DNA from 3 places in the Serratia sp. GW822-FHT06D09 genome. Region 3 is predicted to be linked to each of the others. Evidence: predicted binding sites of a transcription regulator. Region 3 holds the regulator's gene; each other region holds the start of a gene.
The links. Region 3 encodes Fur, which represses iron uptake genes when iron is present. Its sites were predicted from a motif close to ATAATAATGAGAACNACTATCAA; they were not measured.
Positions count from the first base shown of each region.

Region 1: the regulator Fur is predicted to act here: its motif matches at 2,785-2,807, upstream of AC1RKG_RS19735 (Nramp family divalent metal transporter).
Region 2: the regulator Fur is predicted to act here: its motif matches at 2,656-2,678, upstream of ftnA (non-heme ferritin).

Region 1 covers NZ_JBXALO010000009.1:76,599-81,034, reverse strand. Annotated here, with positions in the region: gene mgrA (L-glyceraldehyde 3-phosphate reductase) at 1-746, shown strand, start outside; gene AC1RKG_RS19740 (DUF2502 domain-containing protein) at 977-1,378, shown strand; gene AC1RKG_RS19735 (Nramp family divalent metal transporter) at 1,513-2,745, opposite strand; gene AC1RKG_RS19730 (NupC/NupG family nucleoside CNT transporter) at 3,124-4,311, shown strand.
Region 2 covers NZ_JBXALO010000002.1:724,400-728,835, reverse strand. Annotated here, with positions in the region: gene AC1RKG_RS07210 (YebY family protein) at 1-330, opposite strand, end outside; gene copD (copper homeostasis membrane protein CopD) at 400-1,281, opposite strand; gene yobA (CopC domain-containing protein YobA) at 1,285-1,668, opposite strand; gene ftnA (non-heme ferritin) at 1,984-2,502, opposite strand; gene AC1RKG_RS07190 (DNA polymerase III subunit theta) at 2,875-3,105, shown strand; gene pip (prolyl aminopeptidase) at 3,136-4,089, opposite strand; gene dksA (RNA polymerase-binding protein DksA) at 4,262-4,436, opposite strand, start outside.
Region 3 covers NZ_JBXALO010000005.1:46,386-50,821, forward strand. Annotated here, with positions in the region: gene fldA (flavodoxin FldA) at 56-595, shown strand; gene fur (ferric iron uptake transcriptional regulator) at 915-1,361, shown strand; gene AC1RKG_RS13475 (glycosyltransferase) at 1,566-3,527, opposite strand; gene galE (UDP-glucose 4-epimerase GalE) at 3,517-4,436, opposite strand, start outside.

The sequences.
Region 1 (4,436 bases), on a different contig from region 3:
AGGCGGATTTGAAGTCCTGGCGCGATGAACTGATCATCTCGTCAAAGGCTGGTTACACCATGTGGCCCGGGCCTTATGGGGATTGGGGCTCGAAAAAGTACCTGGTCGCCAGCCTGAATCAAAGCCTGCAGCGCATGGGGCTGGAATACGTGGACATCTTCTATCACCATCGACCGGATCCGGATACGCCGCTGGAAGAAACCATGGCCGCCCTGGATTTGCTGGTACGACAGGGCAAGGCGCTTTACGTCGGGTTGTCCAACTACCCTGCCGATCGTGCGCGCCAGGCGTTCAGCATTCTGCAGCAGCTCGGCACGCCCTGCGTGATCCATCAGCCGAAATACTCCATGTTCGAACGTTGGGTGGAGCCAGAATTGTTGGATACGCTGGAAGAACACGGTGTGGGTTCTATCGCCTTCTCACCGCTGGCCGGCGGCCTGTTGACCGATCGTTATCTGCAGGGCATTCCCCAGGATTCACGCGCTGCCAGCGGCAGCCAGTTCCTGCAACCCGATCAGCTCACCGAGGATAAACTGGGAAAAATTCGTCGACTTAATGCACTGGCGCAGCAGCGCGGACAGAAGCTATCGCAAATGGCGCTGGCCTGGGTATTGCGTGGCGATCGCGTCACTTCGGCACTGATTGGCGCCAGCAAGACCAGCCAAATTGAAGACGCCGTAGGCATGTTGGCTAACCGCACCTTTACCGATGATGAAATTAAGCAGATCGAGCAAATATTAATGTAATCGCTTACAATTATCGCCGGTTTATCGCCGGCGATAACGCCGGCCGCGCCAGACAAATCTTAAATCACTCTCCCTGCCCCGTTTTTAAGAATGCCGCTAAGATTCAACCCTATCCACAAAGGCTAATATGCCGATATTGCAGGTAAAACTATAAGGCTGTTTTATAAACTGATGAACGCGCTTCATTAATTGTAAAACCGGCCAAGCCGCTACGGCGGAAAGGAGCATTCATGTTTAAACCTCTGTTATTGGCCGCTCTGTTGGTGGTGTCAACGCTGCCTGCCATCCAGCCAGCGCAGGCGGAAGGGCTGAGTATCGATCTGATGCCGGGCGTCTCATTACGTATCGGTGAGCAAGACAATCGCGGCCGTTACTGGGACGGTTATGACTGGCGCGACCGCGACTGGTGGCAGGGCCATCAGGGTCGGTACCTGGGTGAACGCAATCGTCGGGGCTACAACTGGGATGGTTATCGCTGGCGCGACAACAATTACTGGCGCAAGAATTATTACTATCATGAGGGGCGCTATCGTAAATACGATAAGCACTATTATAAGCACCATGAGAAGCATCACGGGAAAGGCCGACGTCATGACGATCGCGATCATCGCCACCATGACCACGATGATTGACGGCCAAAGGCCGTCAGCCCGCCTAATCTCCCGCATTTAACAGAGCGAGAAACCCGGGGCGCCCGGGTTTCCGCTGATATTGAGCTTGAGTGAACCGCATTAGACTCAATGTCGGCCTTTCATTTGGTGTCCGCTCAGAGAAGGCTGCTGACCAGCAGGTAGCCGTTCAGCCCAACCACCACCAGCACGATCACTTTCCCTATCGCCTGTATGCTGCGGCTGTTGACCATCTCCCCCATCAGCTCGCGGTTGCCGGTGAACGACAACAGCGGCACCAGCGCCAGCGCAATACCGAAACTCAGCAGCACCTGGCTCAGTACCAGAATACGCGTAGCGTCCATGCCCATCATAATGACGATAAACGACGGCAGCATGGTGACCACCCGGCGCACCCACAGCGGAATATAAAAGTGTACAAATCCCTGCATCACAACCTGCCCTGCCAGCGTCCCCACCACGGTGGAAGATAATCCGGCAGCGACCAGACTCAGTCCGAAGATGGTCGCTGCCGCCTGACCCAATAGCGGCTGCAGCGTCAGATAAGCCTGATCGAGATCGGCAATGCCGCTGTGGCCATTAAAATGGAAGGCCGCAGCGGCGGTAGCCATCATCGCCAGGTTAACAAAACCGGCTATGGTCATGGCAATGGCGACGTCAAACTTGGTGGCCGCGTAGCGATCGGCTTTTGAATGCTCACCGCCGGTCTGGGTTAATGACGAATGCAGATAAATCACGTGCGGCATGATGGTGGCGCCGAGCACCCCGGCAGCCAAAAATACCGCGTCGCCGTTCGGCAGGTCCGGTATCGCCATGCCTTTCAACAAAGGCTCCAACTGCGGTTGTGAAAATACCAATTCCACCATATAAGCTGCGGCAACAAACAGCAGCAAACCGCCGATCACCATTTCCAGCGGTTTCTGCCCGCGTTTTTGCAGCATCAGGATAAGGAACGTGGCGATACCGGTCAGGATCGCCCCTTCCAGCAGCGTGACGCCCAGCAGCAGTTTGAAGCCAATCGCTGCACCAATAAACTCGGCCAAATCTGTGGCCATGGCAATGATTTCCGCCTGAACCCAATAGGCCCAAACCGCCGGACGCGGGAAACGATCGCGAATGTGCTCTGCCAGATTTTTACCGGTGGCAATACCGAGTTTTGCGGACAACAGCTGGATCAACATCGCCATGACGTTGGCCCACACCACCACCCACAACAGGGTGTAGCCAAAGGAAGCGCCTGCCTGGATGTTGGTAGCAAAATTACCGGGATCGATATAGCCGATAGCCGCTATGAATGCGGGGCCCATCAAGGAAAGTTTGATCTTCCTGGCAGGGCGACTGGTGGTTTCAACCACATCACTGTTCAGCATGTTCTGAACCCTTACTTCTATTAAGCCTGTGGTTATCTTATGTAAATGATAATAATTATCAAGTGCATTTAGAGCGGTAATGCTTATCTCTGCGATAGAAAATAACCACGGGTTTAACGAAGGGTTTGGCGGGTAAGTGAACATTTACCGCACTGAACGAAGTTCTATCCTGGGAAAAATCCTTTGGATGATCCATTTAGCGCAAGAATATGAATTTCATATGGATTGATTAACCTCTTGATTTTTTATGCTTTACCGTACAAGTTTAAGATGTTTCCCCCTATGATTTTCCATATTTGCAATAGAGCTCTCGTTTTTAAACGTGGCGTTACATAAAATGACATCCGAAATTCAGCCTGCCTCAAGTTTGGAGCAAACATGTCCCATATTGCGCACTTTGCGTTGGCGTTAGTGGTCGTCGCGATCCTGGCACTTTTAGTGTGTCGCGATCGTAAAAGCATCCGCATTCGCTATGTTATTCAACTGTTGGTTATTGAAGTACTGCTGGCCTATTTTTTCCTGCATTCGGAAGCGGGTTTAGGCTTTGTAAAAGGATTTGCCGCGCTGTTTGACAAGCTGCTCGGGTTTGCTGGGCAAGGGACTGATTTTGTATTCGGCGGTATGGGCGACAAAGGTCTGGCCTTCTTCTTCCTGAAGGTACTGTGCCCAATCGTCTTTATCTCTGCGCTGATCGGTATTCTGCAATACATTAAAGTACTGCCGTTTATCATCCGCATTATTGGTACCGTGCTGTCAAAAGTAAACGGTATGGGCAAGCTGGAGTCCTTCAACGCCGTCAGCTCGCTGATCCTGGGCCAGTCTGAAAACTTCATCGCCTATAAAGATATTCTGGGCAAGATGTCAGAAAAGCGCATGTACACCATGGCGGCAACCGCGATGTCCACGGTTTCCATGTCCATCGTCGGCGCTTACATGACCATGCTGGACGCCAAGTTTGTGGTGGCGGCGCTGGTACTGAACATGTTCAGCACCTTTATCGTGCTGTCATTGGTCAACCCGTATGACACCAGCAAAGAAGAAGAACTGCATCTGGGCAACCTGCACGAAGGCCAGAGCTTCTTCGAAATGCTGGGCGAATACATCCTGGCGGGTTTCAAAGTCGCGATTATCGTTGCTGCGATGCTGATCGGCTTTATTGCCCTGATCGCCGCGCTCAACGGCCTGTTCAGCGCCATCTTCGGCCTGAGCTTCCAGGAAATCCTGGGCTACTTCTTCTATCCATTCGCTTGGATTATGGGTATTCCTAAACACGAAGCGTTGCAGGTTGGCAGCATCATGGCGACCAAGCTGGTTTCCAACGAATTCGTGGCGATGATGGAGCTGCAGAAGGTTTCTGCTGAACTCTCTCCGCGCAGCCTGGGTATCCTGTCGGTGTTCCTGGTTTCCTTCGCCAACTTCTCTTCCATCGGCATCGTAGCCGGTGCGATTAAAGGGCTGAACGAGCACCAGGGCAACGTGGTTTCCCGCTTTGGTCTGAAGCTGGTTTACGGTTCTACGCTGGTCAGCATCCTGTCTGCGTCGATCGCAGGCCTGGTTCTGGGCTAAGCTTAAAAGCCAGTCATGCAAAGGTCGCTTCGGCGGCCTTTTTTATTGCCTGCGATTCTTCTGTAACTGCTGGCATAACAGGAGGCGTTACGGTGATTCAATATGGGAAAAGACAGAAAGCAAAA
Region 2 (4,436 bases), on a different contig from region 3:
GAGCTTCTCGGCGCGTTCGCGGTACGGCTCAACACTCATCTTATGGCCCGGATTGGCGGCGTCATCGAGCAGGATCACGTCCAGCGGTTGAGCGCGTTGCTGCCCTGCTTTCACCTGCGCTTCTGCGGCCGCGTTAAGCGGGTACTGCATCAGCGTGCTGTTGTTGAGCACGAACAACGCACCGCCGCTGCGGCACTGCAGCGTCACTTCTTCTTTGGTGAACGCCCACTGCTTGCCGTATTCCAGCTTGGTGATGTTCACCAGTTGGTCTGCTGCCAAAGCACCGGTCGCGGTTGCCAGCAGCGTCATGCCAAGTAATACCGATTTCATGTTATGGCCTTAGGGTTGCTATTTGATTCAATTTTCCCGCAGTTTGGGGGCATCCGGCAAGCCGGAATGTTATACCGGCGCATAGGTTGCAAATAAACTGACCAACAGCAGCACCACCGCCCCTAACCCCAACTCCGCCCAGCAGGCAAGCACCAGCCCGCGCTGCGCCAGCCGTGGCATGCTGCTCATCGCCGGGACGACGGCGTAGCGGTTGGCTAATGCCACCATAACCATCAGCGCCACCAGCGCGGTTTTAAACAGCAGCAGGCGTTGGTACGGAGAATCTACGTCCAACGGCCAACTGCCGAGAATGATCAAACTGTTGATTACGCCGGTCAGCAGCACCAGCGCCACAGCCAGGTGTCCCCAGCGCGAGAAGCGTATCAATGTGGTCACCGCGTCGCTGCGCCACTGCGGTTGGGCCAGATAGCGCAAACAGACCAGCAGCGGCAACAGGCTGCCAAACCAGTACCCGGCCGCCAGCAGGTGCAGCGCGTGATTGAAACGATGCAGTGCGCCAAGCCCCCCGCCATGCATCGCCGCATGGCCGATAAACGCCATGCTGACCAACAGCAATGTGGAAAGCAGCGCCAGCAGTTGTGTACGACGTGGCTCGGCGAGCCACAGGCTCAGCAACGCCAGCATTGAAATGCCCAGGTGCCAGCGCCAAACCTCGCCAAAGGTGGTGCCCAGTACCGCCCACCACACGTCCAGCCGCCAGGTATCTGCCCAGCCATCCCCCATCTGCCCGGCCTGAATAGCCAGCAACGCAATAGCGGAAAGCCCGGCAAGCCAGGTGCAAGAGACCAATAAAGGACGCACATCACGGGTGAGATACGGAGAAAGGCGCTGCGGCGACAATAAGGCGGTGAATAAGCTGGAGCCAAACATCAGCATCACCGCCGCAAAGTGCACAAAGCGACACAGGACAAACAGGGTCGCCAGACTCATGGGTCAGTTTACGGTGAAGCTATATTGGCCCTTGGTTTTATGACCGTCGACCGACACCACATGCCAGCTGACGTTATATTTGCCTGCCGCCAGATCGCCTTCGATAGGCAGATTGACCTGGGTATTGTTGTTCGCATCGAGCTGCAGCTTGCCGGTTTTCACTTCGGCGTTGTCTGGGCCGGTGATTTTAATGCCGCTGAAGTTGGGCTCAATACCCTCGGAGAAATTGAGCGTCAGCACCTTGGGTGCCGGACTCACGCTGGCATCTGCCGCCGGCGTTTCAACTTTTAAATGGGCATGCGCCAGTGCCTGCTGTGAGGACAGCCCGACAAACAGCACGAAAATGGTGGAAAGCAGGCGATAAGAAGTCCGAATTTTACCGATCACAGTGATATCCCTTAAAGCAATAATCGAGGGTGATAAGGAGCCAGGCTAACCGCCAGGGCGATGTATCAGCAGCCCAACCCACCGCAGATGATTGCGCCACGGGTAAACAGAATTATGGGAGTAACCCCCTGTTTTGACTCTCAACCTTCCCTGTAGCGTATCGCGTCAAATGATAACGAGTGTCATTATGCAAGTCGAGCAGAACGCTGGCATTTTGCGATCCAGTAGCACATATCGCTGTAAAACCGCGATAAATGCAGGGCATAAAAAAACCGCGCACCGGCCAACGCCGACACGCGGTTTTCTACAAAAGGATTAGGCCTGGCCGTTACCGTTTTCGCCGGCCACACCCATTTTCTTCAGATCTTTATCAATGAAGAACAGGGCATTGCCGCTGTTGCCCACCAGCGCCAGTTTATCCAGTACGGATTTGAACAGCTTCTCTTCTTCGTGCTGCTCGGCAACATACCACTGCAGGAAGTTGAAGGTTGAATAGTCATGAGCGGTCATTGCCGCGTGCGCCAGTTCATTAATCTGGCGGGTGATCAGTTGCTCATGTTCGTACGTCTGTTGGAACACCTCTGCCAGGGAACCAAACTCAACCGGCGGCGCGGCGATGGTGCCCAGCAGCGGCAGTGCACCGGTATCACTGAGGTATTCGAACAGGCGCTGCATGTGCTGCATCTCTTCCTGAGAGTGTTCTTTAAGGAATGCCGCGGCACCTTCAAAGCCTTTATCGCTGCACCAGGCACTCATTTGCAGATACAGGTTGGCAGAGTAGAACTCCAGGTTCAGTTGCTCATTCAGCTTTTTGGTCATTTCAGGCGTCAGCATAATCATTCCTTTATTTTGCAGGTATCAACTTAATTTTTCCGCATTATGCCCTGACGAAAACAAAATAAACACACCTGATTTACATCATCGATGATTTAATTTTAAATTAAAATAAAATCAAATAGTTATAAAAAATACCAATTATTCATTTAAATAATTATGATAACTATTTCCATCTGTAAATTTAATCAAAAAGCGAATCATTCTTATTTAAAATAATAAATGAATTGCATTGCTGAACGAATAATAAATAACCTTTTCCGTTACCGATTATTGGTGACCTTCCCCCCCTGCGCGCTTCAGGCTTGCCAAGCGCCGCCGGGTGGATTACCTTCTGCGCTGATCCAATGCGGTAACAGTAAGGAGAATACGGTGGGTTACAATTTGGCAGAGCTTTCCAAAGAAGAGATGGACAAAGTGAACGTTGATCTCGCAGCTTCCGGCGTGGCGTTCAAAGAGCGCTACAACATGCCGGTGATCCCCGAAATGGTTGAGCGTGAACAGCCCGAACACCTGCGTGATTATTTCCGCGAACGCGTGGCGCACTACCGTGCCGAATCGCACAAGTATTCGCGCCTGCCGTACGAACCGAAATCCAAATAATAAAAGCCCGCCGTAGTGGCGGGCTCGGTGTCATTTGCCGGCAAATTTGTCGGTCGCCAGCATTAACTGGTGCAGGATGCCGGGCTCATCGAATGAGTGTCCGGCCCCCTCAACAATATGCAGCTCCGCCTCCGGCCAAGCCTTCGCCAGATCCCAGGCGTTTTGTACCTGACAAGCCATATCGTAACGACCATGGATGATCACCGCCGGAATATGCCGGATCAGCGGAACGTTGCGCAGCAGTTGATCGTCGCTGTCCAGGAAGCCCAGATGAGTAAAGTAGTGGTTTTCGATACGGGCGAACGCCAGCGCGAAATCGTCCTCGCCAAAAGAAGCCGACTCGCTGCTGGGCAGCAAGGTCACCGTCTCCCCTTCCCACACGCTCCACAGTTTGGCCGCTTCCAGCTGCACCTGCGGATCCGTTGAGGTCAGGCGCTGGCGGTAAGAAGCAATCACGTCCTTGCGTTCTTCCTCTGAAAGAATCGACAACACACGTTCCCACTTCTCCGGGAAGAAGCGCGAAGCGCCGTCCTGATAGTACCAATGCAGCTCCTGCTTACGCAGGGTAAAGATGCCGCGCAGCACCATTTCACTGACGCGCTGCGGATGAGTCTGTGCGTAGGCCAACGCCAACGTTGAGCCCCAGGAGCCGCCAAACACCAGCCACTGATCGACACCGGCCATTTCGCGCAGCCGTTCGATGTCCTGCACCAGGTGCCAGGTGGTGTTGTTGTCCAGGCTGGCATGCGGCTTGGAACGGCCACAGCCACGCTGATCGAACAGCAATACCTTGTAGCGCTGCGGATCGAACAGTTGCCGGTGGTAAGGGGAAATGCCGCCCCCCGGCCCACCGTGAATAAAGACTGCCGGTTTACCGTTCGGGTTGCCGCTCAGTTCCCAGTAGATCCGGTGGCCATCCCCGGTGTCCAGCCAACCGCTGTCATATGCTGCTAACGGCGGGTACAAACCTCGTAATTGTTCCATGGCGCTTCCGTCTCTCTGTGGGTCATACCCTCATCAAAGCCGAAGCCACTCATTTGGTCAACGGTAAATCCTGAAAACTCCTACGCTCCCCAACAAGTTAAGGTTCGTTTGCTTAAAATGAATACGACTTGCCGGCAAAATACCGGCTGGCCGTTGGGAGCCAGCCGTAGAATCAACCTCGCTTACGCAGATGCGGTTCGCGCATTTCCTGCGCGGTTTTGGCCTCAATGCTCAGTTCCGCCGTTGGCCGCAACAGCAAGCGCGCCAGGCCAATAGGCTCTCCGCTTTCACGGCAATAACCATAGTCGCCGTTATACAAACGCGTCAGCGCCGCGCTGATTTTCGGC
Region 3 (4,436 bases):
TAGTCTACGCTAACATCGTGAATGCAATTTATTGAATTTAAAGGTTATACGCGATATGGCTAATGTAGGCATTTTCTTTGGCAGCGACACTGGCAATACCGAAAACATTGCCAAGATGATCCAGAAAATTCTTCAGCAGCAGTTTGGTAAAGAGGTGGCTGAAATTCATGACATCGCCAAAAGCAGCAAAGAAGATCTGGAAGCTTTCGATATCCTGCTGCTCGGTATCCCAACCTGGTACTACGGCGAAGCGCAGTGCGACTGGGACGATTTCTTCCCAACGCTGGAAGAAATTGACTTCAACGGCAAGCTGGTTGCGCTGTTCGGCTGTGGCGATCAGGAAGACTACGCAGAGTATTTCTGTGATGCGATGGGTACCATTCGCGACATCATTGAACCGCGTGGCGCCGCGATCGTAGGCCACTGGCCGACCAAGGGTTACCACTTTGAAGCGTCCAAAGGCTTGGCCAACGACAGCCATTTCATCGGCCTGGCCATTGACGAAGATCGCCAACCTGAGCTGACCAACGAACGTGTTGAAGGCTGGGTAAAACAAATCGTCGAAGAGCTAAGCCTGGCCGAAATCGTCGGGTAACGCCAAAGGTTGAACAAAAGCCCTGCAAAGTGCATAGTGTGCCGGCAGGGCCATCATTGGCAGTACAAATTACTGCAATAGAAGCTACAGATTTGTAACTTCCCACACCATCAAGGTAGACTGAGTTTCCGGTTTATCCCATTCATCAAGACGTTGCATGTATAACATGCAATTGTGCAATTATAGCTTTGTTAACAACCGGCGGTTTCCATTTAGAGCAACCGGTTCTATAATGAGACGCAATTAACTCTTTGTGCCGACCGATGCCAAAGGCGAGAACGCCTCAACTTGATTAGCATAGTAACAGGACTGAATCCGCATGACTGACAACAACACCGCATTGAAGAAGGCCGGCTTAAAAGTCACGCTTCCGCGACTCAAAATCCTGGAAGTACTGCAAAATCCGGAATGCCATCACGTCAGTGCGGAAGATCTGTACAAAAAACTGATAGATATGGGCGAAGAAATTGGCCTGGCTACGGTTTACCGCGTACTGAACCAATTTGATGATGCCGGCATTGTGACCCGTCACAACTTCGAAGGCGGCAAGTCCGTGTTCGAATTGACCCAGCAACATCACCACGATCACCTGATTTGCCTGGATTGCGGCAAAGTGATCGAATTCAGCGATGAGTCTATCGAAGTGCGTCAGCGTGATATCGCCAAACAACACGGCATCAAGCTCACCAACCACAGCCTGTACCTGTACGGCCACTGTGAAACAGGTGACTGCCGCGAAGACGACACCCTGCACGACAAAAAATAATGTCCTAACCGGCATTGAAAACCGCCTTAACGGCGGTTTTTTTGTGCCTGCGATAATAGGATAAAAAATCCCCGGACAGGCCGGGGAAAGTTCACAGCGTTAAATACAACAATTGCAGCGGCACTTCTCTACAGCACTTCTCTCGCTTCCCACTTACACTCACAGCACTCCCCCACCCGCCGACACGCGGATGAGCAAACCTCTTCACAGCTCATACTCAAGAAACAGCAACCGATCAAAAAACAGCGACCAGGCGTGATCGAATACACCTCGAACACGGAACCCCTTGTTCAGATAGATTTGGCTGGCATCACTGCGTTGCCATACGCACAGCACGATATTTTTCGCCTGGTGCTGTTGTGCTCGCTGCCTTATCTGCGCAAACAGCTGGTTAAAATGCCCTAGCCCGCGGAATTGGCTCTCAATCGCCAGACTGCAGATGAAATAGTCATCCTCAGTGCACTGGCTTTGGACAAAGCTGTCATAAGCCTCATCAAGCGGCCTTATTTCATCGCGATAATGATAATCCGCTTCTATGCCATACAGCTCGCTAATGGTGGCCGCATTAAAAAAACCGACAAACTCTCCACGCCGATCGTAAGCTACCGTGATCAGCCCCAGATAAGGCTCAATATTTTGCGCCTGCTGTAATGACACCAGATCCAGCCCGGCTCGATTGCCAACAGAACAGTACTCAAGGTAGCTGGTACTGAAAATCAGCTTCGCCATACGGGTTTTATCTGTTTCACTCGCCTGGTGTCCAGGCAGAAAATGCAATGCCCCACCCGGCTCCGGCAAAACCGCCCCCCCTACCCCAGCGGTCGGACACCAGTAATTACCCGCCGTAATCTGCCGCCGGTTATCGGCGATCAGGTACTCGCCAAATAGCTGGTTTACCCGATCAAGCGTGCGGTCATGGGAAAGTACGGAATAATAGTGGTAATGGTCAATATCGGAACGGATCTGCGCTGGATAGGCCATACGCGGCACTTCATCAACGGTAAATATTTCCGCATAACGTGCCAGATCCAGCGGCTGCTCAAGCTGCCAGTCCACCTGCTCCAGCCGGCTGACGCATTGCCGGTAGCTGTGTTGCTCTTCCTGCGACAGCGGTAGTCGTTCATTGGTGATCACATCCTCCAGCAGACGCATTCCGCGAATACCGCAGGTGACGGCCTGTGGGTGCGCATCATAATGGACGCCATAATCCTGGCAGAAGCGATCGTGACTGAGGAAAGAGCGGCCTATGTGGCGACTCCACAGCTGATAAAAGGGATCAAACAGTTTGCGTTCATAATCCGAATTCTTGTCCGGGACTTCGCCGCTTTCCGCCGCAAAGATCTGATCCAACCCCGCCAGCATTCGGCACAGTGAGATATCGCCCTTGCGGCTGACTATCATGCCGGTTTCATCGAGAAACAGATTCAACCAGCTGACGTGGCTGACCTCGCCCTCAGCCAGGAACTGAAGATAATCAGGCACCTCTGGTTTGATCAAAAACAGCGTCGCCGACCGGTGGGGTATGGTATCGATATCCATATACAGCCCCCCCATCTCGATCAAAATCAGAAAACGGAAGTAGTCGGAAAGCGTGGCGTAATAGCGCTTATCGTGCAGTTGATGGATAAAGCCCAGGTTGTCGCCGACCCTTTTTTGCGCCAGTTCGCTCAGCGAATGCACCTGCAGGCGATGGTTGCCCGCATCATACTCCCCCAGGTAGCCGCCTTTTATCACCGGTACGGGGATGAAATACGCATCCCTTGCCAGCTGCTGTGCGTCCCAAACCCATAACATGCCGACCCAGTCATTCGTCTCGGTGCTAGCCACCGCCTGCTGCGCGGCCCCCCACTGGGAGATAACCTCTCTGGCGTCGTCAGGTATCGCGCCCCCCAGCCAGATCCGGTGCAGCCGTTTTTCACTCGCAGCCAGCGGGCGAGTAGGCACACAAAATAGTGAAGAACAGCGGGCGGCATCGAATAAATGTCCATGTGCAGCCCGCCACTCACGCAGTTGCGCGACACCGCGCTGATAACGCTCCAGCAGCAGCAACGAAGCCTCACGTTGATATTTCACAAACTCAAACTTTAGATCGTTGATCCGCGCCTCATATTCAGCCCGGAACAGATCATCCTGCATAACCCCCAAATGCCCGTCGTTAAGCTTCATCGGCCAGCATCCTTATCGATGACAGCGGCAGCGAAGAGCCATAACCCTGTGGATTTTTGCTCTGCCATGACCAGGCATCGCGCACCATTTTTTCCAGACTGCGTTTGGCTTGCCAGCCCAGCTTCTCTGCCGCCAGAGACGGGTCGGACCAACACTCGGCAATATCTCCCGCACGCCGGGGATTAAATTGGTAGGCGATTTTGAAGCCACAGGCGCGTTCAAACGCCCGAATAATCTCCAGCACCGAGTAGCCTTTACCGGTGCCCAGGTTATAGACGTTAAATCCTGGCTGCAGGTTATCCAGCGCTTTTAAATGCCCTTCGGCCAAATCCATAACGTGAATGTAATCACGTACCCCGGTACCATCGCTGGTAGGGTAGTCGTTGCCATACACCGGCAACACCGCGAGTTTGCCAATAGCCACCTGCGCCAGATAAGCCAGAAGATTATTGGGAATGCCGGCGGGATCCTCACCAATCAAGCCGGACTCGTGCGCCCCGGCCGGATTAAAGTAACGCAGCGCGGTGATCGCCATCTGCGGTGCCGTTGAAGCGAACTCCGCCAGGATCTGCTCGACAATCAGCTTTGAGGTTCCGTAAGGATTGGTGGTCTGCCCAACACGACAGCTTTCCGTCAGTGGGGTATATTCTGCCGGCCCATAGACGGTGGCTGAAGAGCTGAAAATAAATTGCTTAACGCCAGCATGGCGCATTCTGTCCAGTACGATCAATGAGCCGGAAATATTATTTTGATAATATTTCAGTGGCTCTTCGGTAGATTCTCTGACCGACTTCAAACCCGCAAGATGAATAACCGCATGAACATCATGCTGGCGAAAGATATGATCCAGCAAATGATGTTGCTGGATATCTCCCTGATAAAAAATTACTTTTTTACCGGTTAATCGCT